4 regions of the Nonomuraea sp. K271 genome follow, and region 3 is predicted to be linked to each of the others. Evidence: riboswitches for the same ligand, from Rfam matches in the RefSeq annotation. Region 3 holds a riboswitch; each other region holds the start of a gene.
What was found. A riboswitch is a leader RNA that binds a small molecule or an ion and turns the genes downstream of it on or off. The one in region 3 is predicted to bind cyclic di-AMP.

Region 1 (7,197 bases), on a different contig from region 3:
GCAGGGCGAGGAACAGCAGCAGCGCGGTGAACAGGGCTGCTTCCGGGGTCAGCACGAGCGCTGCCGCGACGCTCGCCCCGGCCAGCACGACGGAGGGGAGCTCGCTGCGCGAGCGGACCGCGTCCAGGGCGAGCGCCGTGAACAGGGCGCACAGGGCGAATTCCAGGCCCTTGACCGGGCCGGGCAGGGCCGTGCCGAGCGCGACGCCGGCCAGGCCGCCGCCGATCCAGTACGCCTCGCAGGCGACCTGCATCGCCAGCAGCCGGGGCGCCGAGCGTTCGGCCTCGGGCAGGGCGGCGTTGACCGCGTACGCCTCGTCGATCATCGCGTAGACGGCGTACGCCTTGGCCAGCGGGTGCCTGACCACGTGCAGCGGGAAGGAGAAGGCGTAGAAGACGTGGCGGAAGTTGACCACCAGGACGGTCAGGGCGATCGCGCCCAGCGGCGTGACCGTGGCCGCCATCCCCACCACCAGCAGCTCCACGGAGCCGGCGAACGCGGACAGCGACAGGGCGGGGGCCAGCCACCAGGGCAGGCCGGCCTGGACGACCATCAGCCCGAGCGCGACCCCCAGCGGGAGGATGCCCAGCCCGGCGGAGAACGAGTCGCGCACCCCCGCGGCGATCTGCTGCCGCCGGGTGGCTGGGATGGACGCTGGGATGGACGCTGGGATGGACGCTGGGATGGACGCTGGGATGGACATGGTGACCTGCGGGGGAACGTGTTCTCGCACTTCTCAATGGTCTCGCGAAACACGTGCCATGTGGTTGCCGGAATTGCCCGTCAAGCGGCTTGTGGTGCAATCTTCTCACCGTGGATGCGATCGACCGAGCAATAATCAGCGAGCTGGAGCGCGAAGGGCGCCTGACGAATGTCGAGCTGGCCCACCGGGTCGGGCTCACCACGGGGCCGTGCCTGAGACGCGTCCAGCGGCTGGAGGCCGACGGCGTCATCCGCGGCTACCGGGCCGTCATCGACCCCGCCGCCGTGGGGAGGTCCTTCGAGGTGCTGATCGACCTCACCCTCGACTCGCAGGACGCGGGGACCGTGGAGCGCTTCGAGCGCACCCTGGCGCAGGCCGAGGAGGTCGTCGAGCTGCGCCGCCTGTTCGGCACCCCCGACTACTTCATGCGCGTGGCCGTCGCCGACCTGGCCGCCTACGAGACCTTCCTCAGCCAGTACGTCATGACGATCCCGGGCGTGAGGGGCGTCACGTCGAACTTCACGATGAAGAACATCAAGTCGGCCCCGTGACGGCGGGCTGGATCCAGCCCTCCTCTCACGCGCGGTGGGCGGCCGCGTGGCGGGAGGTGTCCTCGGTCAGCGCGGAGGCGGCGATGTCGGGCCGGTGCTCGCGCGCCAGGCGTACCGCGTCGGCCGACGTGGCCGCCTCGGCGGCCACCTCAAGGTCATCTCCACGTCGAACGCCCCACACCTGTGGCGCGACGCGACCGTGGCCCGTACGTTCGCCGAGTGGTGCGGCGTCGTGGACGTCGTGGTCGCCGTGCAGCTGATCGCCCTGGTGCGACGGGGATCCCAGGCGGCGGCCGGTGGCGCTCCGTGCGGACGGCCACTGCGGACGGCCACTGCAACTGCGTGCAGAAAGCCCGGCAGCGCTGGATCATCGCCGGCCTGTGATCGACGATAAAGGGCCGGAAGCATCCCTCACAGGAAAGGCCGATGTCATGCGTACACGCTTATGGGCGGTGCTCGCCGCCACGATCGCCGCGGTCCTGCTGGCGGCGCAGCCCGCGGCGGCCCAGGCGACGGTGGAGTTCTCCGCCGACTCCGGCGACCGGTGCCGCCACGGCGTCACCGAGGGCACGCTGGAGTGGGTGGAAGGACCCGTCATCCGGCCCGCGGTCGAGGTCGAGGGCACCCTGTCCGACAGCGCCGGCCCGTCGATCTGCGCCCCCGACGACATGCACTCCCGCGCCACCTTCACCGCCTACAACGGCGCCACCGTCGTCGACTCCGAGGAGGCCAAGGCGGACGACGCGACCGTGGCGGTGACGATCGCGCTGTCCGACGCGACCGGAGTCACCTCCATCGACCGCGTGGTCGTGCAGGTGTGCCGCTACAGCAACTCCCCGTTCGGAACCAGCTACTGCGGCCAGGCGGCCGAGTACAAGATGCCCTGAGGCGTGAACGGGGCGGCATCCTGGCCGGGTGCCGCCCGCGCGCCCTTGTCCGGCGCGTGAGCTTACTTGACGCCGCAGGCGGGAAGGCGGATGCACGGGGGCCGCGATCGGCTGGGAGGCGTCATGGTCACTTCGCGAGGCGTCTTCAGGCGCAAACCGGTGGAGCAGATCGCCACCGAGCACGAGGGGGAACTCGCCAGGACACTGGGGTTGTGGCAGCTGACCGCCATCGGCGTGGGCGGCATCATCGGTGCGGGCATCTTCGCGCTGGCCGGCGCGGTCGCCAACGAGACCGCGGGACCCGCCGTGCTGGTGTCGTTCCTCATCGCGGGTGTCGCCAGCGCCGCCGCCGCGCTGTCCTACGCCGAGTTCGCGGGAATGATCCCGAAGGCCGGGTCCGCCTACACCTACGGGTACGCCGTCCTGGGGGAGATCGTCGGCTGGTTCATCGGCTGGGACCTGCTGCTGGAGTACACCGCGATCGTCGCGGTCGTCGCCATCGGCATCTCCGGCTATTTCGGCTTCCTCGTCCAGGAGCTGGGGTTCGGGCTGCCCGCGTGGATGCTCGGCGCGCCCGGCACCGGCGAGGGACGCGTGGTGGACCTGTTCGCGGTGCTGCTCTGCCTGCTCATCGCCTTCCTGCTGAACCTCGGCATCCGCACCGCCGCCCGGTTCGAGACGTTCGTGGTGGGGCTGAAGGTCGCGGTCGTGCTGCTCGTCATCGTGGTCGGCTTCTTCCACATCAACACCTCCAACTATCACCCCTTCTTCCCGTACGGGATCGGCGGGGCCATCACCGGAGCCGCCACCGTGTTCTTCGCGGTGTTCGGCTACGACGCGATGAGCACGGCGGCCGAGGAGTCACGCGACGCGCAGCGGCACATGCCCAAGGCGATCATCTACTCCCTGATCATCGCCATGGTGCTGTACGTGCTGGCCACGCTCGTGCTGACCGGCATGCAGAACTACCGGGAGATCGACCCCGAGAGCGGCTTCTCCTCGGCGTTCGTCTCGGTCGGGCTGTCCGGGCTGGCGTCGGTGATCGCGGTGGGTGCCATCATCGGCATCCTCACCGTCATGTTCACGTTCATGCTCGGCGTGACCCGCGTGTGGTTCTCGATGAGCCGCGACGGGCTGCTGCCGCAGTGGTTCGCCAAACTGCACCCGGTACGGCGCGTGCCCTCGCGTGTCACCTGGATCGTGGGCGTCGCCTCCGCCGTGATCGCCGGGTTCCTGCCCATCCAGGAGGCCGCCGAGCTGACGAACATCGGCATCCTGCTGGCGTTCGTCGTCGTCTGCCTGGCCGTGATCGTGCTCCGTTACCGCCGGCCCGGCCTGCGCCGGCAGTTCCGCACGCCCGGGATGCCGGTCGTGCCGGCCATCGGGGTGCTCTTCTCGATCTGGCTGATCACCTTCCTGGATCCGGCGACCTGGCTGCGCTTCGCCGCCTGGTTCGTGCTGGGGCTGGTCATCTACTTCGCCTACAGTCGCCGGCACTCCGCCCTGGAACAACCGCCGGCCGGGCCGGGCGAGCGCTGACGTACCGGACTGTGTGCCTGCGATCACACCGGGAAGGTGTCACGAAGCGAGGGCCGCGGGAGTCATGAGAGGGACATGACCCTCACAGTCAAGGAACGATCATGACCGATACCCGTACCGCTCTCCTGCGTGATCTGCACAAGCCCGGCGACCCGCTGATCCTGCCGAACGTGTGGGACGCGGGCAGCGCCACCGTCGTGGCCGAGGCCGGCTTCCCCGCCCTGGCGACGGCCAGCGCGTCCATCGCCGCCCTGCTGGGGCGCGGCGACCACCAGCAGGCGCCCGTCGAGGAGATGCTCGACATGGCCGCCAGGATCATCAGGGCCGTGGACGTACCGGTGACCGTCGACGCCGAGGGCGGCTACGGCCTGCCGGCCGGCGAGCTCGTCGAACGGCTCACCGCCATCGGCGCGGCCGGGTTCAACATCGAGGACACCGACTACCCGGGCGGGGGACTGGTCGACGCCGGCACGCAGGCCGAGCGCATCGCCGCACTCCGGGAGGCGGGCCCCGACCTGGTGATCAACGCGCGGATCGACGTGTTCCTGACCGGCTCGACGTCGGCCGAGGAGGTCGCGGAACGCGGGCGCCGCTACCTGGAGGCCGGCGCCGACTGCGTCTTCCCCATCCTGGCCCCGTCGGAGAAGGTGGTCGGCGACCTGGTGGAGGCCGTCGCCGGGCCGGTCAACGTCACCTGCATGCCCGGCATGGACCTGGGCAGGCTGGCCTCCCTCGGCGTCGCCCGCGTCTCGTTCGGCCCGTTGACGTACCTGACCGCGCTGGATGCGCTCAAGGCCATGGCGGGACGCATCCGCGCGGGCCGGGACCCGTACGCGGCCTGACCGGCGCGCGGAGGGCGGGCCGGCCCTCCGCGCGTCAGGCGGAGGCGCGGCCCAGGGCCCGCAGCTCGTCGGGGGAGAGCGCCGAGACGTTCTGGTCGATGGGAGTGTCGGAGTACTGGTGGATGGTCCAGGTCTTCCAGTCGGCGGGCGGCGTCACCGTCCCCTTAGGCTTGCTGTAGTGGGCCACCCACAGCGGGTACTCGGCCAGGCCCTTGCCGTGGGTGTCGGCGAAGTTCCAGCCGCTGTAGAACATCGGGGTAACCCCCGTCTCGGCCTTCACGTGCGACAGCCAGGCCTTGGCCCAGGCGTTGACCTCCTCGACGGACTTGCCGTCGGTGGTCTCCAGGTCCAGCACCAGCAGGTCACCGGGCTGGGAGGACTGCGAGTTCACCATGGACAGGAAGTGCTCGGCCTCGGCGATGGGGTCGTTGGCGGGGTGCCCGTAGTGGTACGCGCCGCGCACGATGCCCTTCTTGCCCAGCTCGCTCCAGTGCCGGGCGAAGGCGGCGTCACGGAAGTCGGTTCCTTCGGTGGCCTTGATGATGCCGAACTGTGCGGGGCTGGCTGCCCAGTCGTGCTGCGGCTGGTAGTTGGACACGTCCTGGCCGTAGGTGAGCGTCGGCTGCTCGGCCGCCTGGGCCGATTCCGGCTCGACGGGGGACGCGTACGCGGGCGCGGTCGCGCCCGACAGAGCGGCGGTTCCGGCCAGCAGGGCGCCGGCGGCGGAAAGGGTGAGGCGTCGGGTGAGTTCGCGCATGGGGGATCGACTCCTTGCTTCCATGTGCCTACCGGGTTAGCTGACGGGTTCGGACGTGGAAGTGCCCTACGCACGCGGCCGTCGGCCGGCGTGCGATTCACCCCGGAAAGGTGGGTCCCCGGTTCCGCGCTGTGCGGATTCGGCCTGTCAATGTCGCGGCAAAGGGCGGGGCTAACGATCACCGTCGGCCTCTGCCGTAATCCCCAGAAAGGTATATACAGCCCCATAAACGCTGCAAGCGGTATAAATCCCCATGCAATGTGTTTTTACCTTGAGAAGCCCTGGACCGCCGTGTGCGCAGACGTTCCAGGGCTTTGGCAAAATTTTCGGCACCGTACGCTGGCCCCTACCGTACGGCCCCGCGCCTGATGAGTACGCCGGGCCATGTCGACCAGGTCCTGCGGCTCGGGACCCGCGAGGTCGGCCTAGCGTCCCCGGGGCTCGCCGACCGCGATCTCGGCCGACAAGCCGGCCACGTCGGCGGGCACGAGCGCATGTGCGTCATCGCCGAGAAGGTGGCCGACGCCCACCGGGCATGGCGGGACAGCCTCGCCGGCGTCACCCTCGCCGACATTCTCACCGAGCTGCCGGAGTGGGCGCCGGCCCGGCTCGGATGATCCGCCGATGCGGACGCCGCATGAATGCCGGCGCGCGACTACGGGACGGTCGCCCGGCCTGCACTGCTTACGTCGCCTGGTCCCAGACCTCGGCGAGCAGGCCGTTCAGTTTCTCCGGAGCCTCCACGTGGGGGCAGTGGCCGCCGCCGGGGACCGACGTGTGACGGCCGCCGATGCGTTCCGCGGTGATGCGGGCGCAGGCCATGAGCGGGACGCCCCCGCGCTCACGATAGAGCTCGGGCGCGCTCTCCCACGTTCCTGAGATCACCAGCTTGGGGAACGCGGCCGCCCGCAACGCGGCGAGCGGGACCCCGGCCTCCCAGCACACCCGTTCGCGCAGCGCGGTGCCGGCGGCACGCAACCGCGGCTCGCTCGCCTCCAGCGGAAGGCTGCCGGTAGAGCCGCCGGAGGCCTGCAGCCACTGCTCCGGCGTCAGCTCGGGCAGCTCGGCGTAAGCCGTACGGTTGGTGCGCAGGGCGTCCGCCACGGCCGGGTCGTCGGCAGCGGCCTGATAACAGCCGGGCTCGATCAGGGTGAGCGAGCGCACCGCCTCGGGGCGGCGGGCGGCCGCGATCATGGCGCCGACCCCGCCGTACGAGTGGGCGACGAGGTGTGCGCCGTCACCGAGCAGCTCGGCGATGTCGTCGGCGTCCGCCAGGTAGTCGCTGGGAAACCTCTCCCCGGCGTCCGGGCTGCCCCCGTACCCGCGCCGGTCCATGAGCAGCAGACGGAAGCGGGCCGCCAGCGGCGCCTGGGCGGCGAAGCCGTAGGAAGGGTCATCGCCCCAGCTGGTGGAGCCGTGCACGAAGAGCACAGGCGGCGCGCCATGCGGGCCCATCGCGGTCACGTGCACGCTGCCCGGCAGCGGCCCGTTCGCACGGAACAACGGCGTGTCGGTGGGAGGGGGCATGACACACTCCTAAACATCGTTCATCGCTCTTGAACACTGTCTAATACGGCTGAACGACGACCGTCAATTCGGGGTACGGTGATCCCGTGTCCTCCGCAGACTTCTCCGACGGGTCCGTGTGGCTGCGTCCCCAACGGCCGCCGCGCGACCGCCGGCTCACCCGTGACCAGATCGTCGACGCCGCCGTGGCCGTGCTCGACTCCGACGGTCACCGAGGCCTGTCGATGCGCCGGATCGCCGCCGGCCTCGGCGTGACCGCCGGGTCGCTCTACTGGTATGTGCGCACCAAGGACGACCTGCTCGAACTCGCGCTCGACCGCGTGCTGGGGGAGGTGTGCGCCGCGCCCGACGTGCCGGACTGGCGGCGGGCGCTGGCCACCCTGGCCCGCCA
Region 2 (7,197 bases), on a different contig from region 3:
TCGGCTTCGACGTGGCCGAGATGATGGTGCGCCGCAAGGTCGGCACCGGGCGGCTGATCGTGCGGCCCAAGGTCGTGGACGCCGGGCACCACCAGCGGCGGTTGCTCCGGCTGACCGGGCTCGACGTGGAGGAGAACCAGGCGCGACGGCTGCTCAACGACCTCGACGGCTTCCGGGTCGCCAAGGGCCTGCGGCACGAGGACGAGGCCATCGTGGCGCACCGGTGGCTGGCGGAGGTGTTCCAGCCGACGGTCGAGGCGATCCCCACCGAGCTGCGCGGGAAACTGGAGCCCGCGCAACTCTTCCACGAGATCCTCGACCACCGCTGGTACCTGTCGGAGGAGGCGGACGCCGACGTGGGGCTGGCCGCAGCCGTGACGTCGTACGTGGACAACGTGCTCGTGCACAAGCCCGACGAGAAGGCGCTGCTGTCCGACGAGGACGCCGCGCAGGCCACCGGCGAGGGGCCTCAGACGGTCCCCGGCGGGCTGCGGGGCGCCGGGGAGGCGGCTCAGTAGGCGGCGGTGATGCGGCTGCGCGGATGGGCGTTCTGCTCCACCTCGTCGGCGATCGCGACGGCGAAGTCCTCGGCGCTGATGGCGCTGCGGCCCTGGTCGTCGGTCAGAAGCATGTCGCCGCCGACGCGGAAGGCACCCGTACGCTCGCCCGGCCCGATCTCCGCGGCCGGCGAGACGAAGGTCCAGTCGAGGTCCGTGACCTCCCGGTAGAGGCGCAGCACGTCACGCGCGGCGAGCGACTCCTTCTTGTAGCCGTCCGGGAAGCCGGGGGTGTCGACCAGGTCGACGCCGGGTGAGACCTGGAGGCTGCCCGCGCCGCCCACGACGATGAGGCGGCGTACCCCGGCCGAGCGCGCGCCTTCGATGAGGGCGCGGTTGGCGGCGAGGAACGGCGGCCCGGGCTCGGTGCCGTCGCGCGGCGGCGCGATGGCGGAGATGACCGCGTCGTGGCCCTTGGCCAGGGTGGCGGTGTCGTGGACGTCGCCCTTGACGGGCCCGGTGCGGCTGAGGCCGGTCACCTCGTGCCCACGGCCGGCCAGTTCGGCGGCGATGCGCTGACCGATCATGCCGGTCGCGCCGAAGAGCAGAATTTTCATGGCGTCACGATATCCATCGGATACTGGTTACTTCATCGTGCTATACGTACCTTGTGGATACCGGCGATGCCTTCGACCCGAACTGTCCGACGCGGGTGGTTCTCGACCGGATCGGCGACAAATGGTCGGCGCTCGTGCTGCTCTGCCTCGCCGACGGGCCCATGCGCTTCACCCGGCTGCGCTCGCGCATCGGCGGCGTCACGCCCAAGGTGCTGACGCAGACCTTGCGGACCATGGAGCAGGACGGGCTCATCACCCGCGAGGTGTTCGCGGAGGTGCCACCGCGGGTGGAGTATGCGCTGACCGACCTCGGAAGCTCCCTGCACGCCCCGATCTCGGCGGTGGTCGCGTGGGCCGAGACCCACGTGGCCGAGATCCTCCGGCACAGGGAAAGGTCCGCGTAGGCGGGCGGCCGGGCGTCAGGCGGTGGTCAGCTTGGTGATCTCGCGGGCGATCTCCGGCCAGAGCGGTTCGGGCAGGTCGTGGCCCATGCCCGGATAGGTCACCAGCCGGGCGCCGGGGATGGCCGCCGCCGTGGCCCTTCCGCCCTCGACCGGGATAAGCGGGTCGGCCTCCCCGTGCAGCACCAGCGCCGGCATCGTCAGGCTCGCCAGCAGGTCGGTGCGGTCGCCCGAGGCCATGATCGCGGCGAGCTGCCGGCCCTTGCCCGCCGGGTCGAAGCACCGGTCGAACGCGCACCCGGCCTTCTGCACGATTTTCTCCCGGTCCATCGGGTAGCCGGGCGAGCCGATCACCGCGTACGTCTCCAGCGACTGCTCCATGACGGCCGCGCGGTCGGCGGCGGAACGGGCGGTCAGGGCGGCGAACGCGGACTCCGTCGGCGGCGCGACCGTGGGACCGGGCGTCGACATGATGGAGGTCAGGGTCAGCACCCGCGCCGGATGCCGGATGGCCAGGCTCTGGGCGATCATTCCACCCATGGAGACGCCGGCCACGTGCGCGGCCGGCCAGCCGATGGCGTCCATGAGACCCGCGGCGTCGTCGGCCAGGTCGTCCAGCAGGTACGCCGAAGGCGCCCCCGTCGTGGGAGCGCCCTGGTCGTGGAAATGGGTCGACAGGCCCGCGTCGCGGTTGTCGAACCGTACGACGTGGTGGCCCTGCTCCGCCAGGAGCTCGCAGAGCCCGTCGTCCCAGTGGATGAGCTGCGCGCCGAGCCCCATGATGAGGAGCAAGGGCCGGCCGTCGGGGGAACCGATGCTTTCGTAGGCGATCTCGATGCCGTTCGCGGCTGCGCGGAGGGTCACGGTGGCCAGAATGTCATTCTGGCGCCGGGTTCGTAAAGTCAGCCCCGCCGGGCGTAGGCACCGGTCGAGAAGGGCACCGGCCGCCCCTTCTTGCCCGGGCCGTCACCCCATTTGGTGATGACGTACTCGATCTCGATGTGTCCCTTGCCGCCGTTGCCGTCGATCACCAGCGAGTCGCGGTTGAAGGTGCCGCCGGTCAGGTCGGCGAACGTCTTGGCGTCGAGATCCAGCATGATGCCGCGGCTGGACGGCTCCCCCGGCCCTCTGTCACCGACGAAGAAGGGCATCTTCTTGCCCTTGTAGATCACGTACCCCTCGGTGAGCAGCGGCCAGCTGGGGCTGGCGGCCATGCCCTTCTGCATCGGCTTGCCGCTGGCCGGCAGGCCGGTGTCGCCGGCCCGGCCCGAGCCGTCGTCCCAGAAGTACGACGCCGTGGTCGAGCCCTTGAACAGGGCCTTCTCCTCGGCGCCTGGATCGGCGTGCGCAGCGGTGCAGACGACGCTCATCGAGCTGACGGTGGAGGCGGTGAGCAGGGCAAGGGAACGCAGACCAAAACGGGAAGCCATGAAAATGTGAAGTCCTTCGCGAGGGGACGAGGGAAGTCACGCCGGCAGGAAGGCACGGCGCGGCACGCCCGAGCGACTACATCGGGCGAGGGGAAATCTCAGGGAAGGAGGGCCGCTCAGACGGCGGCCGGCACTACGCGTTTCAGGGGTACGACGCGGTGATACATGCGATATGTCCTCTCCATCACACCTACCGGGTTAGCTGACGGGTTCGGGCGTGGAGATGCCCTACCGGCACGCGGCCGGATTCACCCCAGTGAGGGTGGGTCCCCGGTTCCCGACCGAGTCGGGATTCGGCGCCAGCCGGAGGCCCTCTCTTGGGTAAGGGCCAGGTCACCGGCTGGTAATGGCGGCAACTCTAGCAGCGAATCGGACATACGCAAATGATTCGCCATCAACCGGGCAAAGATCTACCTAGCGCGGGAATACGAAAGGGGGTACGGCATGCCGTACCCCCTCAGTTCCCTCCGGCTCAGCCGCCGCTCTTGCGCCTGAACGATCTCTTACTCGCAGCCGGGCCGTGCGTCCCGTGAATCTTCGATGGGTCGACGCCCCTGCCACCAGCGCCGGAGCCCGCGTGCTGGTTGCGCTTGCGCTCCAGCGCTTCGCGGAACTTGCGCTTCATCTCGTCCTCGGGAGTTTCGCTGACTTCCGGCTCCGGTGATTCCGCCATGAGGACCTCCATGGTGTTGGGGACAACCACAGCTTCGCACGACGTCGCTTTCGACGCGAAACCGACTCTCCCGTCACCTGTCGCGAGTGAACGCCAGCAGCCGGAACACCGGGTCGGGCCCGTCGCGCCCCTGCCCATGACCCACGAACGTGGCCTCGCCGCCCTGCCGCAGGCCGTGCCGCGCCGCCTCCGCCACGACCAGCTCCGCCCCGTCGGCCGGACGTCCCCGCCTTCCGCCCTCGTGGGCGGCGCGCTTGTCGACCGTCGTGACGTACACGCCGCCGGGCCGCACCACGCGCGCGGCCTCGGCGATCACCGGGCGGGCGTCGTCGAGCAGGTGCAGCAGCCAGATCGTGGTGACCGCGTCGACCGACCCGTCGCCTACGGGCAGCAGGAAGCCGTCACCCAGCACCACGGGCACGCGCCCCGCGGCCACCCCCGCCATGCCGGCGGAGGCGTCCACACCGAGCACCCGCAGCCCGCGCCGGGCCAGCTCCCCGCTCACCAGCCCGGTGCCGCACGCGACGTCGAGCAGCGTGCCCCCGGGCACCAGGCCCCGCACGGCGCCCGCCGCGGCCTCCGCCCGCGGCAGCCCGCCACGGGTCTCGTCGTAATGCGCGGCCTCGCGGTCGTAGTCGAGCACGAACGAAGGGTACGCCGCCGGGTAAAAGGTGACCATTCGGTTCCTGGTGTTGTGTTGGAACGACCCAGGAAATACACCCCGCATGTTGGTCGACGCCCCGGATGCCACGATGGACGTGCCGCGATGAACGTGCTCGGTCATGACCTGGCGATGGATCTGGGTGCCGCGAGCACCCGCGTCTACGTCAAGGGCAAGGGCATCGTGCTCGACGAGCCGTCCGCCGTCATGCTCGACAGCCGCACGGGCCGGGTCGTCGGGTTCGGCGCCGAGGCCGCCCAGGGCACGCGGGGAGAGACCCGCTGGCCGGTCAGCGGTGGCCTGCCGGTCGACGACGATCTCGCCCGGCATCTGATCAGGTATTTCCTGCGCAAGGTGCACGGGCATCCCTTCTCCAGGCCGCGCGTCGTGCTCGCCCTGCCGGACAACTCCACCCCGATCGAACGGGCGGCGCTGCGCGACATCGCGTTCGAGGCGGAGGCCAGGGGAATCCTGCTGATCCCGCACGCGCTGGCGGCGGCGCTCGGCGTCGGCCTGCCGGTCAAGGACTGCGCCGGGCGCATGGTGATCGACATCGGGCGTGACTCCACCAGGATCGCCGTGCTCTCCCACGGAGACGTCATGGCGGCCACCACCGTTCCCGGCGGCGGCGAAGGCATGAACCGGGCCATCATCCGCCAGGTCGAACGCGACCACGGCCTGCAACTCGACCACGAGGAGGCCGAGTCGGCCAAGCGACGGGCGGGCACCGCGTGGAAGCCGCTGTACCGGCAGGTCACGGTGCGCGGACGCGAGAGCGGCACTGGGCACGAACGTACGGTGCCGCTTCCCGTCCAGCGAATCTACGAGGCGACCAGGCAGCCGATCGAGTCCATCGTGCGGGCCACCGTCGGCACCGTGGAGCAGTGCCCGCCCGAGATCTCCGTGGACCTCGCCGACCGCGGCGCGGTGGTGGTGGGCGGAGGCGCGCTGCTGCGCGGGCTCGGCCGGCGGTTGCGGGCGGCGCTGGGCATACCGGTGAGCAGGGCGGAGCGGCCGCTGGAATCCGTGGCGCTCGGGCTCGGCCGCTGCGCCGAGAACCTGGGGCTGATCTCCAGGCTCCGCGGCGGTGACCCACCCTGAAGGACACGGCGGCCCGGCGGCGCGAAGGAGGACGGTTCATGACCGTGCACGGCATCGACCACGTCGGGGTGACGGTGCCCGACCTCGACGAGGCGACGAAGTTCTTCGGGCGCGCGTTCGGGGCCGAGGTGCTCTACGACACCCTGCCCAAGGAACGGGGACCGAAGCAAGGATGGGCGGTCGAGCGGCGGTTGGGGGTGCCGCAGGGGACGGTCGAGGTGGCGGTGCGCATGCTGCGGTTGCCCAGCGGACCCGGGATCGAGCTGTTCGAGTTCGGCGGGCCGCGCCAGGCCGACCCGGTCCTCATGTGCGATCTGGGATGGCAGCACGTCGCCCTCTACGTGGACGACGTGGACGCGGCGGTCCAGCAGGTGATCGAGGCCGGCGGGTCGCCGATGGGCGAGCCGGTGCCCCTGCCGGGGCCGGAGTCGGGCCGGCGCAACCGGTTCGTCCACTGCCGTACGCCCTGGGGCAGCGTGGTGGAGCTGGTCAGCTACCCGGACGCGCAGCCGTACGAGGAGGACACCGTACTGCGCCGCTGGCGCCCCTGACACCGGACGCCCGGCCCCGCCCCGATCGTCCGGCGCCTTGGCCGCGTCGCGCCCGGACGGGCGAGGCCCTGGCGGGGCCCGTGGTTCACGGGGTGGAGAGGGCTTCCGTCGGGGACAACCGGGAGGCGCGGACTGCCGGGTAGAGGCCGGCCACGGCGCCGATGAGCAGGGTGGCCACCAGCCCGCCCACCGTGGCCCAGGCCGGCACCACGGACGGCCAGCCGCTGTAGAACGCGTACCCCATGGTGACGCCCATGCCGAGCAGGATCCCCCCGCTCCCGCCCATCGCGGACAGCAGCAGCGACTCGGACAGGAACTGGCTGCGGATCTGCCCGCGGGTGGCGCCCAGGGATCGCCGCAGGCCGATCTCCGCGCGGCGTTCGAGCACCGAGATGACCATGGTGTTGGCCACGCCGACGCCCCCGACGAGCAGGGCGACCGCGCCCACTCCGAGCAGGAGGTTGGCGAACGCCTGGCTGGTCGCCTGCTTGGCGGCCAGCGCGTCGGACGGGCGCGAGACGTCCACCTCGTTCGGCGCCTCGGGGTTGGCCGTGCCTGCCAGCACCTGCCGTACCGACTCCAGCTTGGCCTCTTCCGAGCGCGTGTAGAGCGTGGTCGGATGTCCGTCGAAGCCCAGCCGTGACTCCGCCACCGGCCAGCCGACCAACACTCCGTTGTCCAGGTCGGTGGCGAGCGCCACCGGGTGGAGGATGCCGACGACCGTGAACCGCGCGCCGCCCACGATGATCTGGACGTCCGGTCCCGCCGCGCCGATGCCGAGCCGCTGGGCGGTGACGGAGCCGAGCACGGCGGCCGGGTATCGTTCGGTGGCCGCGTTCAGCCACGTGCCGCTGCGCACGGTCGCGCCCACCGTGCCGGGCAGGTCGAGGCTCGTGGCGTACGCGCTGATGCCGCCCGTCTGCGCCTCGGGGATCTGCTCCGACCGGTACACCTTGGCCTCGGAGATCTTCCCCACGGACGACGCCCGCTCGACGGGGCCGATGCGTTCGATCATCGTCTCCGCGTCCTGCGGCATCTGCGCCGCCTCGCCCATGAGCGTGGTGCCCGACGACACGGTGAGCAGATTGGTGCCGAGCGCCGACAACGTACGGTCGAGTTCGGCGCCCGACGAGGACGACAACCCGACCACGCCGACCATGGCCGCGATGCCGATCGCGATGCCCAGCGCCGACAGGAACGCCCGCAGCGGGCGTGTGCGCAGTCCGACCGCGCCGACCCGCATGACGTCGGCGAGCCGCATCCTGG
Region 3 (7,197 bases):
GCTGGTCGCCTCGCTCGCCGAGGGCAACGTGCCGCCCGCCGCAGATCCCGTGCTCGTGGCCGCGGCCGCCTATCTCACGCGCCCGCCGGGCTGGGCGGAGATGATCGAGACCGCCCGCGCCGACCTGGAGCAGTCGCTGGCGGCCGCCGAGGACTCCGAGCGCGAGGAGGTCGTCGCCCGGCTGCGCGAGCAGCTCGCCGCGCAGAAAAGCGCGGCCAAGGAGGATACCGACCGCCTGCGCGAGCAGGTCAAGGCGGCCCGCGCGGAGAACTCCGATCTGCGCCGCAGGCTTCACGACGCCCGCGAGCGGGCCAAGGCCGCGATGCGGCGGGCCGAGGAGATGGAGCGGACCGCCGAGGAGGCGCGCACGGCCGCCTCGGTCGCGGGCAGCGCCGGCGAGTCCGAGCTGCGGCGGCTGCGCGAGCGGTTGTCGGACGTGGAGAAGCAGCTCGAAGCCTCGCGCCGGGCCGCGCGCGAGGGCAGGAGCATCGAGGACGCCCGCATAAGGGTGCTGCTCGACGCGCTGCAGGACGCCTCCGCCGGGCTGCGCAGGGAGCTGGCCCTGCCCACCACGATCAGCCGGCCGGCCGACTCGGTCGCCGCGGTCACCGGCGAGCGGCCGGGTGTGCGCGTGCCCGCGCGTGCGCTCGCCGACGACGACCCGCAGCTCCTCGACCAGCTGCTCGCGCTGCCGCAGGTCCATCTGATCATCGACGGCTACAACGTCACCAAGACCGGCTACGGCACGCTCACCCTCGCCGACCAGCGCAACCGGCTGATGACCGGGCTGGGCGGGCTGGTGGCGCAGACCAGGGTCGAGGTGACCGCGGTCTTCGACGGGGCCGAGCTCAACGCCCCTGTGCAGGTCGTGGCGCCGCGGGGGGTGCGGGTGCTGTTCAGCGCGCCGGGGGAGATCGCCGACGACCTGATCCGCCAGCTCGTACGCGCCGAGCCGCCCGGCCGCGCCATCGCCGTGGTGTCGTCGGACCGGGAGGTGGCCGAGTCCGTCAGGCGGATGGGAGCCAGACCCGTTCCTTCTGGCTTGCTGCTGCGCCGCCTGGGCCGGGCTTAAGTTACAAATTGGTCTGTTCGGGTGAGACCCCACCCGCCACTTCTGTACTATTTCGCCCCAGTAAAGATCCCTGGGAGGCGACGCAGTGAGGTTTGGCCGGGTGCCGGTGGCCGTGGGTCTCGCGTTCGGGCTGATGGTGTCCCCCATGGGGGTTGCGCTCGCTGATCCGAAGCCCACCATCGGGCAGGCCAAGGCCAAGCTCGACAAGCTCAACCACAAGGCCGACAAGGTCGTCGACCGTTACAACGCGGCGACCGAGCGCTACAAGAAGGCCAAGGGCTCCTACACCAAGCTGAACAAGAGCTACAAGCGCAAGCTCCGTACGGTCGCGAACCTGCGCGTCGAGATCGCCGACATGGCCGCAAGCGTCTACCGGGTCGGCGAGTACGCCACCTCCCTTCCTGGGCTGGTCGGCTCCGAGAATCCGCAGGGACGGCTGGCCGGGATGGCGCTGGCCGGGCAGATGGCCAAGGAGCGCTCGCAGAAGCTGGCCGCGTTCGACCGGGAGAACCGCGGGCTGAAGAAGGAACGCGACAAGGCGCAGGACGCGCTGCGGTCCGCCGACGAGGTGCGCGGCCAGGTCGAGAAGGAGCGCAAGGAGATCCTCGGCCTCATCGCCAAGCAGAAGAAGCTGCTGAAGAAGCTGGGCGCCTACAGGACCGGCGACCCGAACAGCACCGGCATCGAGTACACCGGGTCCGCCTCCGGGAACGCCGCGGCGGTGCTGCGGTTCGCGTTCGCGCAGGTCGGCAAGCCGTACGTGTTCGGCGGGACCGGGCCGGGCGGCTACGACTGCTCGGGGCTGACCCAGGCGGCCTGGCGGGCGGCCGGCGTGTCGCTGCCGAGGACGACGTGGTCGCAGTGGTCGTGGGGCGCGAGCCGCAGGGTGTCGCTGAACGCGCTGCAGCCCGGGGACCTCATCTTCAGCGAGGGCCTGGGACACGTCAGCATTTATGCGGGCAACGGAAAGATCGTCCATGCGCCGCAGACGGGCGACGTGGTCAAGGTGGTCACCCTCTCCTCCTACGGCAGGGGCCTCGTGGGCGCCGTCCGCCCGTAGATCCGCCCGTCACCCACCTACGACGCACCATCGTTGCCCCCGCCGGGGCGCCGCCGGGGCGCCGCCGGGGCGGCTCCCGCCCGTCCCGCAGTCGTGTTCCGCCACGTTCCGCCACTCTGTGATCACCGCGGGTCTCGCGCGGCAGGGCGAAATATGTGACAAAGGCGACATATGGCTCCTGACAGATGAGCGTGGCCAGAAGTGTGAGTAGGGTCACTTTTTGGTAACGGCGCATCTGTTCCAGCAGGGGTTCGGGAATTTACAGACACCTTTTTGGATCTTTACCGGCTGACTGTGCTTTTGCCGATCCTTGACCGTTCCGCGTAGCTTCTGGCGTCGTCGCGGTGCACAAGCCATGACGCCGCGACCCCGCATCGGTCCCTCCCGATGTGAAGACAGATAAAGATCCGCTGGTCATCGCCGCGACATCCCCATGGCACACCTGCTGAATCGGGGCGATGGCCTGCCGAATCCGTGCAGCCAGGAGGCACGGAACCGGGGACCCAGCGATCCCAGTTCCCCAGGGATCAGGGGTGAATCGGCGCGCCAATCGCGCCGTAGGGCGACTTCCAGGCCCGAATCCGACAGCTAACCCGGTAGGCGTTCGTGGAAGAGCCAAGGAGAAATCCTGTCTACCTCCCTGCATAACCCCCGTCTGTCCCGCCTTGCCCTGCGTGGCGCAGCGCTCACGATGACCGTGACGGCCGGAGGTCTGGTCCTCCATGCCCCGGCGGCCCAGGCGGCGACGACGAGCGACACGGCCGGCGTCTCCTCGGTGAGGGCGGTCACGGCCGCCAGCACCGCGAAGTCGGCCAAGGCCGCCCGGAAGCGAGCAGCCAAGATCGCTCGGCAGAAGGTGAAGGCCGGCAAGGCCCTCACCGTGGCCAAGAACCAGATCGGTGACCCGTACCGTTACGGCGCCACAGGGCCTGGTTCGTTCGACTGCTCCGGCCTCGTCCAGTTCGCCTGGAACAAGGCCGGGGTGAAGCTCCCGCGCGTGGCGAGCAGCCAGTTCGCCCGCATCAGGAACAAGGTCTCCTGGAAGAACCTCAAGCCAGGCGACCTCATGTTCTTCAACGGGCTCGGCCACGTGGGCATGTACGTCGGCAAGGGCAAAATGATCCATTCGCCGCGGACAGGCGAACGGGTGCGCATCGACAAGCTGGGCGGATGGCGCAAGTCGTCGTTCGTCGGCGCGGTCCGTCCCGGCCTGTGACGAAGCCCCGCCCGGGGCCTGGGTGACCTCCCAGGACCCCGGGCGGGCTCCCGTCTCCCCGTCACCGTTCTCAGCGCCGTCGTACGCGCCGGCCCCCACTACGATCGGCAGCGTGTCCCAGCAGGTGAGCCGACGAGCCGCGCTGACCGCGTTCCTTTTCCTCGGCCTGGCCGCCGACGCCCCCGCTCCCGGCCCGCCCGTCCTGCCCGCGCCTGCCCGCGACCTGTGGCCGGACGGCCAGGCCCTCGCCCGCGGGGCACGTTCCCTCGTCACCGGCCACCATGCCGCGCCCGGCACGCTCGACGAGCTCGCCCGCCGCGCCGACTCGGCGGCGCTGCGGGTCGCGGCCGTGCTCGGCCGCCCCGTACGGCCCGTGGTCATCGTCCCCGACACCGCGCAGGACGCCGCCAGGCTGGCCGGCTCCGGGCCTCTCGACGGGCTGGCGGCCGTGGCCGACGACGGCCGGGTTATCGTCGTCCCCGAGTCGTTCGGCAAGCTCACCTCGTTCGGCAAGGACGTCGTCCTCACCCACGAGCTGACCCACGTCGCCGCGGGCACCGGCGGACTGCCCGTCTGGCTCTACGAGGGCTTCGCCGACTACGTGGCCTACCGGGACGCCGGGCTGCCCGTGCGCACGGCCGCCGCCGAACTGGCCGCCGAGGTGCGTGCCGGGCGCGTGCCGGCCGCCCTGCCGGGGCCCGAGGCGTTCGCCGTGGGCGGACCCGGCCCGGGACGGCTCGCGCTGGCGTACCAGGAGGCCTGGCTGGCGTGTCGCTTCCTTTCCCGCCGTTTCGGTGAGAGGAGCCTGGTGAGGCTCTACCGTGATGCGCAGGCCGCCGACGTCCGCGCGGCGCTCGCCGTGCTCGGGCTCTCCGTGGCCACGCTGACCGCACGGTGGCGCGTGTACGTGCGGGAGCAGCTCGCGTGAAGGGGGAGGGACATGAGCGGACGTCAGGACGCGGACGGCCCGTCGGAGGAGGCCGAGGCGGGCGGGGAGACGGGCGGACCCGTTGACGGCGTCCCCGCGGGAGCCGTGACGGCGCAGGACCGCGCGGGCGCCGCGACGGAGGACGGCCCGCCGGGCGCGTGGACACGTCACGAGCGTGGGCAGGGGGACGGCATGCCCGTGACGACGCCCGACCCTGAGCCCGGTCCGGACCCCGACCAGGGGCCCGCCCCTGGGCCGGATTCGGCGCTCGGCCCGGCTGAGCGCCGGTTCAGGCGGCAGGCCGCCGTGGTGCTGGGGGTGCTCGCGGCCGTGATCCTGGCCGTGGCCGCCTTCAGCACGCCGTGGCACGCCCTGACCGCGGGGCCACCCGACCCGGCGCGCGACTTCACCGCCGCCGAGATCGCCAGGGCGCAGGCGTTCGACGCGGCCACGTCCCTGCCGAGCTATCTCGGGCTGGCGCTCACGCTGGCCTTCGCCGCCCTCCTCGTGGCCACCCCGTTCGGGGCCAGGGTGCTGGGCCGGCTGAGAGGCCCCTGGTGGGTGCGGGTGATCGTCGGCGTCCTGGTGCTCACCGCGATCGTCGAGGCGGTCAGGTGGCCGCTCGGCGTCTGGTTCGAGACGGTGCTGCGCGACTACGGTCTGTCCACCCAGGACTGGGCGGGCTGGACCGCCGACCGGCTGAAGAGCCTCGGGGTGGAGGCCTTCCTGCTCTGCCTCATGCTGCTCGTCCTCGTCGCGCTGGCCCGCAGGATGCGGCGGTGGTGGATCCCGGCGGCCGCGGGGGCGTGCGCGCTGACCGTGGCGATGTCGTTCGTCTACCCGGTGGTGTTCGAGCCGCTGTTCAACGACTTCACGTCCATGCCGCAGGGCTCGCTGCGCGACAACCTGCTGGACATGGCCGAGCGCGACGGCGTGCCGGTGCGGGACGTGCTGGTCGCCGACGCCTCACGGCGTACGACGGCGCTCAACGCGTACGTGTCGGGCTTCGGCGCCACCCGCAGGATCGTCGTCTACGACACGCTGCTCAAGGCCCCGCAGCCCCAGGTCGAGCTGGTCGTCGCCCATGAGCTGGGCCACGCGAAGGCCGACGACGTGCTCTACGGCACGCTCGTCGGCGCCCTGGGCGCGGCGCTCGGCGCGGTCCTGCTGTACCTCGTGTTCGGCTCGGTACGCCGCCGCGCCGGCGTCGCCTCCATCGCCGATCCACGCGCGGTCGGCGTGGTCATGGGCCTGATGACCCTGGGCTCGCTCATCATGGGCCCAGCCCAGAACGTGATCAGCCGCCACATCGAGGCCAGGGCGGACGTGCACGCGCTCGACCTCACCCGGGATCCGGCGACGTTCATCGCCATGCAGAAACGGCTGGCAGTTACCAATATTTCCGACTTGTCGCCGGATGCGGTGGAATATGTGCTGTATGCCTCCCATCCTTCCAGCCCTGAGCGCATCGCCCTGGCCCGCTCATGGGCCGAGCTGAACGGCGTCCCGGTGTCGTGACCCATGCGGACGTGCTCTTCGTCACGAACGACTTCCCGCCCAGGCCGGGCGGGATCCAGTCGTTCGTGCACGGGCTCGCGCTGCGCACGCCGGGTGTGATCGTCTACGCCCCCGCCTGGCCGGGGTGCGCGGACTTCGACCGGCGCCAGCCGTACCGGATCGTGCGGCATCCCACGCGGCTCATGCTGCCGACCCCGGCCGTCGCGCGCCGGGCCGCCGCCCTGGTGGCCCGGCACCGCACGCGGACCGTCGTGTTCGGCGCGGCGGCGCCGCTCGGCCTGCTCGCGCCGCGGCTGCGCGCGGCGGGCGCGCGGCGCGTGGTGATGCTCACCCACGGGCACGAGGCGTCGTGGGCGAGCCTGCCCGGATTCCGTCCCGCGCTGCGCAGGATCGGCGAGCACGCCGACGTGGTGACGTATCTGGGCGAGTACACACGGGCCCGCCTGGCGGCGGCCATCCCCCCGGCCAAGCTCGTACGCCTCGCTCCGGGCGTGGACACCGCCCAGTTCCGCCCGGGCGCGGCCCGCCGGTCCGTCAGGGCCGAGCTGGGCCTCGACGACAGGCCGGTGGTGGTGTGCGTGTCGCGGCTGGTGCCCCGCAAGGGTCAGGACCAGCTCATCAGGGCCTGGCCGAAGGTGTCGCGGGCGGTGCCGGACGCCGTCCTGCTGCTGGTGGGCGACGGGCCCTACCGCGGGACGCTGGAGCGGCTGGCGGCGGGGCAGGAGACGGTCAGATTCACCGGTACGGTGCCGGCGGCCGAGCTGCCCGGCTACTACGCGGCCGGCGACGTGTTCGCGATGCCGTGCCGTACGCGGTGGAACGGGCTGGACGTGGAAGGGCTCGGGATCGTGTTCCTGGAGGCGTCGGCGGCCGGGCTGCCGGTGGTCGTGGGCGCCTCCGGTGGCACGACCGACGCGGTGCGGCCAGGAGAGACGGGCCTGGTCGTCGACGGCGAGGACGTCGAGGACATCGCGCGGGCCGTCGTCGAGCTGCTGAGCGACCCCGGCAAGGCGCGCAAGATGGGGGCGGTCGGCCGCGGCTGGGTGGCGGCCGAATGGGCGTGGGACCACGTGGCCGCCCGCTTCCACGCCCTGCTCGCGGGCCACTCCTAGCCCTTGGCCGATCCCAGCGTGAGAGCGGCCACGAACTGTTCGTGCAGCCTGCTGGAAGACGATGAGCGTCGGCGGCGCCGGCGCGTCGCCGAGGTCTTCCGATGCTGAGTCCGCGATGATCCATGTAGGTTACGGCGACCTCTCGCGACGGTCATCGCCCTCGTTCTCGCCGGACGAGCGTCGGAGCGGGCCTCCGCGAGCTCCCCGGTGAAGGACTGCTCCAAAGGCCTCGCGCGCGACTTCGACGGCCTACGTGACCGGCGACGCGCCGCCCATGGGGGTCCCCGTCTA
Region 4 (7,197 bases), on a different contig from region 3:
GCGTGGTGACGGCACCGGCCCTGCGCGCGTGCTGCACGAAAGGCGTGAGCGCGTCCCTCAGCTTCTTCGCGTTAAGGTCGCTGAGGTCAATCTCATAGGAGGAGCCGTCAATAGCGAAGCTGACCGTCTCATTGGCCTCGCCCCCATCGAGGTCATCGATGAGAATCTCCTGGATCTGCTTGGCCATCTACGCAATCCTTTCGCGGAGCATTGTTTCATTCGCCAGCCCAAACATATACCCGGAAAGGCGTGGAGACAATTCAGCGCTACGGGGATTCGGCTGACTGGCCGATCAGTTCTCGCCCTCGGGCTGATCCTCACGGTTTCGCCTGCCGCCGACGGCCTCCGCCCGGACCAACTTCACGACGCCAAAGACGAAGGCGCCGCCCACCACCACCGGGGGGATGAGCGCTGACAATACGTCTGTAAGGGCTTCCATTCGTCCTCGCCTCCACGGCTGACGGGGTTTCGGGGCGCATTAAGCGCGCGGAGCGCCCCTTGGGGGAGCACTGCGGCCCCTCATGGTGCGCAAGGCGACAACCGCCCGCACCCGACCATAGCGGCACACACATGCCCTGCGTGTCGCAGGGAGACCTACATCCGGCAACCCGGACGCCCCATAGCCTAATGCCAGTCTCTCCAGGCTCCTTACCGGATCATGCCAAAATTTTGCGAAAAGACATCTGTGCAGGTACGGATGCCTCAGCGAAGATCTTTAACCACGTGCGTTCCCGCGAGCCTGTCATGCGGGCCGCGCTCCAGCGGCTTGTCGATCAGGATGAGCATACCGATCCCGAACAGCAGCATTCCCGCCACCAGATTGACCACCGGAATGCCCATCAGCATGACCGGACCCGGATAGAGCAGGGAACGTTTGAGCAGAGCACGGGCCCGAACACCCGGTGGCGACAGGCGGATCCGCATGATCGCCTGACCGAACGTACGCCCGTACCGCCAATGCGCCCACCAGTCGTAACCCGTATAACACAGCCCCGCGAGCGCCCACGCGAACACTCCGGGCAGCCGGCCGCCGAACGCGTCCATCATGCCGACAGTCCGGAAGACAGCCCATAGCGCAATGAACAGAATGTAATAAAGGATGCCGAAGACGAGTGCTTCAATGATCCGGGCGGCCAGCCGTTCCCACCATTCCGCGGGCACCGCGTCCGCCCACGGCGGCGTTCCGGCCATAACCCTCACCTCGCGTCTTCGACGGCTCAGGAGCCCTACATTCCGCACCTACCCTCACATACAAAACAGAGGCCGACGGGAAGCCGGCCCCTGTTTCGCGGTTCGAGCGATTACTTGATCTTGACCACCACGGAGTTCGCGAACTTGTCCGCGAACGTCTGCTGCAGCGGCTTGTCCCAGAGCATCGAGGCGCCGTTCAGGCCGCAGACGACGGCCGCCAGCAGGGTGCCGAACGGCAGGAAGTAGAGGATGTAGGCACCCCAGGTCACGCCGGCCCGCTTGATGGCGGCGTCGCCCGGCAGGCCGCCAGGAGGCATCATCTGCCCCACCGGCACGACCTTGATCCCCATGATCATCTTGCCGACCGTCTGGCCCTTCATCTTGTGCATGAGGAAGTCGTAACCGACGTAGACGGCGGTCAGGAGGATCGCCAGCACGATGTTGAGCGCGAACGAGCCGAACAGCCCCGAGGTGGCGCCGCTGGTCGAGTCGTAGCTCACCAGGAAGAGCGCCGTGAGGAGAAGAGACAGCACGACCATCACGATGCCGAACAGGACACCGTCGACGATCCGCGCCACCAGACGCTGCCACCACTCCGCCAGCGGGGCGGGGGCTCCCGGCGGTTGCACGCCGACCGGGCCGTAGCCCGGCTGGCCGTAGGGGGCCTGGCCGTAACCGGCCTGCTGCGGCTGCCCGTAGGCCTGGCCGTACTGCTGCTGGTCGTAGCCGCCCTGCTGGCCGTAACCGGGCTGGGCGTAACCGGGCTGGGACTGCTGGCCGTAGCCCTGCTGCCCGTAACCCTGCTGACCGTACTGCTGCTGGCCGTAGCCGGGCTGGGACTGCGACTGCTGACCGTACTGGGGTTGCTGGCCGTAGCCCTGCTGGTCGTAACCCTGCTGGCCCGACTGCGGCTGTTGGCCGTAGCCCTGCTGGTCGTAACCCTGCTGACCCGACTGCGGCTGCTGGCCGTACTGCTGCTGGCCGTACTGCTGCTGGTCGTACTGCTGCTGGTCGTAACCCTGCTGGCCGTAGCCCTGCTGGCCCGACTGCGGCTGCTGGCCGTAGCCCTGCTGGTCGTAACCCTGCTGGCCCGACTGCGGCTGCTGACCGTACTGGTTCTGGTCGTAACCCTGCTGGCCGGACTGCGACTGCTGGCCGTAGCCCTGCTGCTGACCGTAGTCGGGCTGGGACTGCGGCTGCTGACCGTACTGGGGTTGCTGGCCGTAGGCCGGTTGAGAGGGAGCCTGCTGGCCGTAGCCCTGCTGCTGGCCGTAGTCGGGCTGGGACTGCGACTGCTGGCCATATTGGGGTTGCTGGCCGTAGCCCTGCTGCTGGCCATATTGGGGTTGCTGACCGTAGCCCTGCTGCTGACCGTACTGGGGTTGCTGGCCGTACCCCTGCTGCTGACCGTGGGGGGGCTGCTGGCCGTAGGCGTCGTCCGCTCGGTAGCCGACCACGGTGACGTCGGGGTCGGGCTCGCTGGGGTGGCGGCCCGGGTTCTGCTGGCCGTAGTGGGGAGGCGCAGAGTTCTCGCCGGATTCGTCCTGTGGGTACGGCGGCTGTCCGGTGCTCACCGTGTCACCTCGCTTCGAGTGCGCGCGTGGCACATGTCAGGACACATGCCTGTGCTGCCCAACGTATCGACATAGGTATCAACAATCACCTTTCCGTGTGGTCAAGGTCCGCGTCACCCGACGTCAGATGGAGCAGCATGCGGGTGTTGCCCAGGGTGTTCGGCTTGACGTGTTCCAGGTCGAGGAACTCCGCTACACCCTCGTCATACGAGGCCAGCAGCTCGGCGTAGACCTCGGGGGAGACTGGTGTGCCCTGGATGCGGCGGAAACCGTGCCTCGCGAAGAAGTCGACCTCAAAAGTAAGACAGAATACACGCTGCAGACCAAGATCTTTTGCCTGCTGGATCAGCGCCGAGACGATCCGGTGGCCGACCCCCATGCCTCGGCATTCGGGATCGACGGCCACCGTGCGGACCTCCGCGAGGTCCTCCCAGAGCACGTGGAGCGCCCCGCAGCCGACGACCTGACCGCCGCGCTCGGCCACCCAGAACTCCTGCACGTCTTCGTACAGCGTCACCGTGGCCTTCTTCAGGAGCCGCGGGCCCGCGCCCGCATAGGCGTCGACCAGGCGCCTGACCCCCCGCACGTCAGGCGTGCGAGCACGCCGGACCACCACCGCGGTCTCGGGCACAGTCAGTTCGGCCACCTGCTCCATGGCTCTCCAGAGTACAGATGTCATTACGGCTCGGACCTAACTCGCATGTCTCCGCCCATCCTGTTACAACTCGTGGCCGAGCGAGCACGACGTCGCGCCCGGGCCTCGTCTGGGAGGAAGCACCACATACGTCCCCACCGGCACGACTGCCACCGAGATCCCCTTGTGACACTTCGGTTGCGAAACCTCTACAGAGTTGGCAGTTCTGGTTGAGCAGGAACCCGGAGTGCATTAGTGTCCAGCGACGATGATCCCCGCGTGTCGCGCGCGGGGAGGCACGCTCAATTCCCCTTCAGGGAAGCCGGGGACCCGCCGGTGGCGACCGCCATCACGGGGTGAATCCGAGTTTTTCGGTAGGGCTGCTCCGGCCCGAACCCGTCAGCTAACCCGGTAGGCGTCTATGAGAGGAGCATGGTTGGTGAAGCGCACGCTCGACCGTGGGAGGAAGTCGCCGGGCAGGCACGCCGGCCCTCCGCGACGCCCCCGGTCGCGCCACCGCCTCGGTGTGGCAAGTCTCACAATCGCCGCGCTGCTGCTGTCGGTTCCCACCGGCCCTGCCTTCGCCGACCCCAAGCCCTCGCTCAAGGACCTCGCCTCGCGGGTCGAGAAGATGCACACCGAGATCGAGACGCTCACCGAGCAGTTCAACGGCCAGCGGGAGAAGCTGAAAACGGCCAAGAAGGCCGCCGAGGCCGCGCGTAAGACGCTGGCGGCCAGTGAGGCGGACCTGTCGGCCAAGCGCGCCAAGGCCGCCCTGCTCGCCCAGAACGCCTACATCACGGGCGGGCTGAGCCGGGCGCTGGCGTTCACCTCCTCCGAGAACCCCGACAACTTCCTCGACAGCGCCGCGACCACGTTCGCCATCGAGCAGCGGCAGGGCGAGGAGCTCAACCAGCTCATCAAGGCCATGAAGGCCGCCGAGCGCGCCAGGGCGGGCGCCAAGTCGCGCATCACCGAGGTCGAAAAGATCGTCAAGGATCTCGACGCCAAGCGCGGCAAGATCAGCAAGCTGGTCGCCAAGGTCGAGAGCAACCTGTTCAGGCGGGCGCTGGGCGAGGCCGGCCGTCCCGGCACGCGCGCCACCCGCGTCAACCTGCCGATCGCCGGCAGCGGCAAGGCCGCGCAGGCGGCACGGTGGGCGCTCACACAGCAGCTCAAGCCGTACGTCTGGGGCGCCGAGGGTCCCGGCTCCTATGACTGCTCCGGCCTGGTGATGGCGGCCTATCAGCGGGTGGGCATCTCGCTGCCGCACTACACCGGCAACCAGTGGACGGCCGGCCGGCACATCTCACGCGACGAGATGCGCCCTGGTGATCTGGTGTTCTTCTACAGCGACCTGCATCACGTGGGCATCTATCTCGGCGGCGGCATGATGGTGCACGCTCCTCGGACGGGTGATGTGGTGCGGATCGCGTCGATCGAACGGCGGCCGTTCGCGGGTGCGGTGCGCATCGCCGACTGAAAGCCCCTGGCCCGGCGGCGGGCGCCCGCTAGATCAGCTGGCGGCGTGCCGCCCATGCCACGGCCTCGATCGCGGTGGCGACGCCGATGCGGTCGCAGATGCCGCGCAACCTCCGGCGTACGGTGCGGCCGCTGATGTCCAGGTGTCTCCCCACTCGATCAACCGTGACTCCTCTGGCGAGTTCCGCCAGTAACGCCAGATCCGCATGGCTCAGCTCAACGCCTTCAGTGAGCACTTCCATCGGGAGCCCTCCCCCCAACAGCAGGCCTGGACCCCTCTTAGCCAGGCCACAGCCGCTCCTCGCAGACGGTAAACGCATCATGGAAAGGTCGTCAAGCACACAATCGCCGCCCTTGACCAGCGCAGTTGACATGATTCGCCGTACATGGCCGGGTCGCGTGGGCCGGCACGTTCCGCCGCGCCACGCACCATGCGCCCGCCGTTTCCGTCACGCTCGATCCGGTGCCGACCGGCCCGGTTTTTGATCCCTCCGCCGGCGGGTTTCTGCATGATCCATACGACGCGCAGCCGCTCTCCACCACGGGCTGCGGCACGCGGCGACCCGTTATTTCCGGACCCGGCCGGTGGCCGCCGCCCTCGTGGCCGTGGAGCGGCGGACAAGCTCCTGGAGCACGCCGTACGCCCGGCCACGGTCTTGACCCGGAGCTGACAAGCCCGTACGGATCGGGGGCGACGGCCCGCGTCGTGCCGCACGGCACGAACGTGAGCGCCCGGAAGACCATGCCTCCGGGCGCTCGATCCTGCGAGGGTCAGTGGGTTGGCTTCACCAGGGGGAACAGAATGGTCTCCCGGATGTTCCTGCCGGTGAAGGCCATGATCATGCGGTCGATGCCGGCGCCCATGCCGCCCGTCGGCGGCATCGCGTATTCGAGCGCCTGCAGAAAGTCCTCGTCGAGCTGCATGGCCTCCGGGTCGCCGCCCGCGGCCAGCAGGGACTGCTCGACCAGGCGGCGGCGCTGCTCGATGGGGTCGTTGAGCTCGGAGTAGGCGGTGCCGAGCTCGGTGCCGAACCCGATGAGGTCCCACTTCTCGGTCACGAGCGGGTCGTCGCGGTGCTGCCGGGCCAGCGGCGAGGTCTCCAGCGGATAGTCCATGACGAACGTGGGCTGGATGAGCGTGTGCTCCACGAGCGCCTCGAACAGCTCCTGCACGAGCTTGCCCGGACCCCACTTCGGGTCCCACGGGATCTCGCGCCGGTCGGCGATCTTGCGCAGCTCTTCCAGCGACGTCGAGGTCGTGATCTCCTCGCCGACGGCCTCCGACACCGCGCCGTAGAGGGTGATGCGCGGCCACTCGGGGATGCCCAGGTCGACCTCGACGCCGTCGTGCACGACCACCGTGCCGTCCAGGGCGGCCACCACGGCCTTCTGGTACATCCGCTGGGTGAGGTCGGCCATGTCGTGGTAGTCGAGGTAGGTGCCGTAGGCCTCGATCATGGTGAACTCGGGGTTGTGCGTCGAGTCGGCGCCTTCATTGCGGAAGTTGCGGTTGATCTCGAAAACCTTCTCGATGCCGCCGACCACGAGCCGCTTGAGATAGAGCTCGATCGCGATGCGGAGATAGAGCTCCATGTCGTACGCGTTGATGTGCGTCTTGAACGGCCGGGCCGTGGCGCCGCCGTGGATCGGCTGCAACATCGGCGTCTCGACTTCGAGGTAGCCCTCCTCGTGCCAGAAGTCGCGCACCGCGCGCACGGTGGCGCTGCGGACCCTGGCCATCTTCCTGGACTCGTCGTTGACGATCAGGTCGACGTAGCGCTGGCGGACCCGCGCCTCCGGGTCGGTGAGACCGACGTGCTTCTCCGGCAGCGGCCGCAGGCACTTGCTGGTGATTTGCCAGCTGTCGGCGAGAACGGACAGCTCACCCCTGCGCGAGGTGATGACCTCGCCGGTCACGCCCACGTGGTCGCCCAGGTCGACGTCGCGCTTCCAGCGGGCCAACGACTCCTCGCCGACCTTGTCGAGCGAGATCATGACCTGCAGGTCGGCGCCGCCGTCGCGGAGGGTGGCGAAGCAGAGCTTGCCGCCCACGCGGTTGAGCATGACGCGCCCCGCGACCGAGACCGTGTCACCGGTGGCGGTGTCGGGCTCCAGGCCCTGGTATTTCTCCCTGACCTCGGCGTTGGTGGCCGTGCGTGGGAAGTTCACCGGGTAAGGGTCGACGCCCTCGCTGCGAAGGCGGTCGAGCTTCTCCCTCCGGATGCGCATCTGCTCGGGAAGTTCGTCGCTCACACCAACAAAGGGTAGGGGATCCGGCGAACCACAGGGACTCGCGCGGGTCTCAGGCCGCGTTAC

Region 1: it holds a riboswitch for cyclic di-AMP, as region 3 does, so the genes downstream of both, GUY59_RS03150 (glycoside hydrolase family 25 protein) here and GUY59_RS21315 (C40 family peptidase) in region 3, are expected to answer to the same signal.
Region 2: it holds a riboswitch for cyclic di-AMP, as region 3 does, so the genes downstream of both, GUY59_RS27050 (hypothetical protein) here and GUY59_RS21315 (C40 family peptidase) in region 3, are expected to answer to the same signal.
Region 4: it holds a riboswitch for cyclic di-AMP, as region 3 does, so the genes downstream of both, GUY59_RS50825 (C40 family peptidase) here and GUY59_RS21315 (C40 family peptidase) in region 3, are expected to answer to the same signal.

What each region holds. Positions count from the first base shown of each region.
Region 1 is NZ_JAAAHR010000005.1:103,748-110,944, forward strand. Features, by position in the region: gene GUY59_RS03120 (AzlC family ABC transporter permease) at 1-733, opposite strand, end outside; gene GUY59_RS03125 (Lrp/AsnC family transcriptional regulator) at 814-1,254, shown strand; gene GUY59_RS49765 (hypothetical protein) at 1,280-1,402, opposite strand; gene GUY59_RS03135 (hypothetical protein) at 1,686-2,141, shown strand; gene GUY59_RS03140 (amino acid permease) at 2,265-3,680, shown strand; gene GUY59_RS03145 (isocitrate lyase/PEP mutase family protein) at 3,782-4,522, shown strand; gene GUY59_RS03150 (glycoside hydrolase family 25 protein) at 4,557-5,279, opposite strand; cyclic di-AMP (ydaO/yuaA leader) riboswitch at 5,290-5,434, opposite strand; gene GUY59_RS47265 (hypothetical protein) at 5,648-5,896, shown strand; gene GUY59_RS03165 (alpha/beta fold hydrolase) at 5,964-6,806, opposite strand; gene GUY59_RS03170 (TetR/AcrR family transcriptional regulator) at 6,893-7,197, shown strand, end outside.
Region 2 is NZ_JAAAHR010000088.1:22,593-29,789, forward strand. Features, by position in the region: gene GUY59_RS27030 (DUF4032 domain-containing protein) at 1-518, shown strand, start outside; gene GUY59_RS27035 (NAD(P)-dependent oxidoreductase) at 512-1,114, opposite strand; gene GUY59_RS27040 (winged helix-turn-helix transcriptional regulator) at 1,168-1,518, shown strand; gene GUY59_RS27045 (alpha/beta fold hydrolase) at 1,534-2,379, opposite strand; gene GUY59_RS27050 (hypothetical protein) at 2,418-2,945, opposite strand; cyclic di-AMP (ydaO/yuaA leader) riboswitch at 3,118-3,254, opposite strand; gene GUY59_RS27055 (DUF5302 domain-containing protein) at 3,418-3,618, opposite strand; gene GUY59_RS27060 (class I SAM-dependent methyltransferase) at 3,692-4,261, opposite strand; gene GUY59_RS27065 (rod shape-determining protein) at 4,385-5,380, shown strand; gene GUY59_RS27070 (VOC family protein) at 5,419-5,931, shown strand; gene GUY59_RS27075 (ABC transporter permease) at 6,017-7,192, opposite strand.
Region 3 is NZ_JAAAHR010000059.1:28,370-35,566, forward strand. Features, by position in the region: gene GUY59_RS21305 (NYN domain-containing protein) at 1-1,072, shown strand, start outside; gene GUY59_RS21310 (C40 family peptidase) at 1,158-2,132, shown strand; cyclic di-AMP (ydaO/yuaA leader) riboswitch at 2,587-2,750, shown strand; gene GUY59_RS21315 (C40 family peptidase) at 2,824-3,348, shown strand; gene GUY59_RS21320 (hypothetical protein) at 3,461-4,276, shown strand; gene GUY59_RS21325 (M48 family metallopeptidase) at 4,289-5,794, shown strand; gene GUY59_RS21330 (glycosyltransferase family 4 protein) at 5,761-6,906, shown strand.
Region 4 is NZ_JAAAHR010000075.1:24,497-31,693, reverse strand. Features, by position in the region: gene GUY59_RS24825 (histone-like nucleoid-structuring protein Lsr2) at 1-187, opposite strand, end outside; gene GUY59_RS24820 (RDD family protein) at 703-1,191, opposite strand; gene GUY59_RS50830 (RDD family protein) at 1,302-2,765, opposite strand; gene GUY59_RS24810 (amino-acid N-acetyltransferase) at 2,851-3,420, opposite strand; cyclic di-AMP (ydaO/yuaA leader) riboswitch at 3,689-3,832, shown strand; gene GUY59_RS50825 (C40 family peptidase) at 3,926-4,882, shown strand; gene GUY59_RS51430 (hypothetical protein) at 4,911-5,036, opposite strand; gene lysX (bifunctional lysylphosphatidylglycerol synthetase/lysine--tRNA ligase LysX) at 5,653-7,134, opposite strand; gene GUY59_RS24790 (type III pantothenate kinase) at 7,184-7,197, opposite strand, start outside.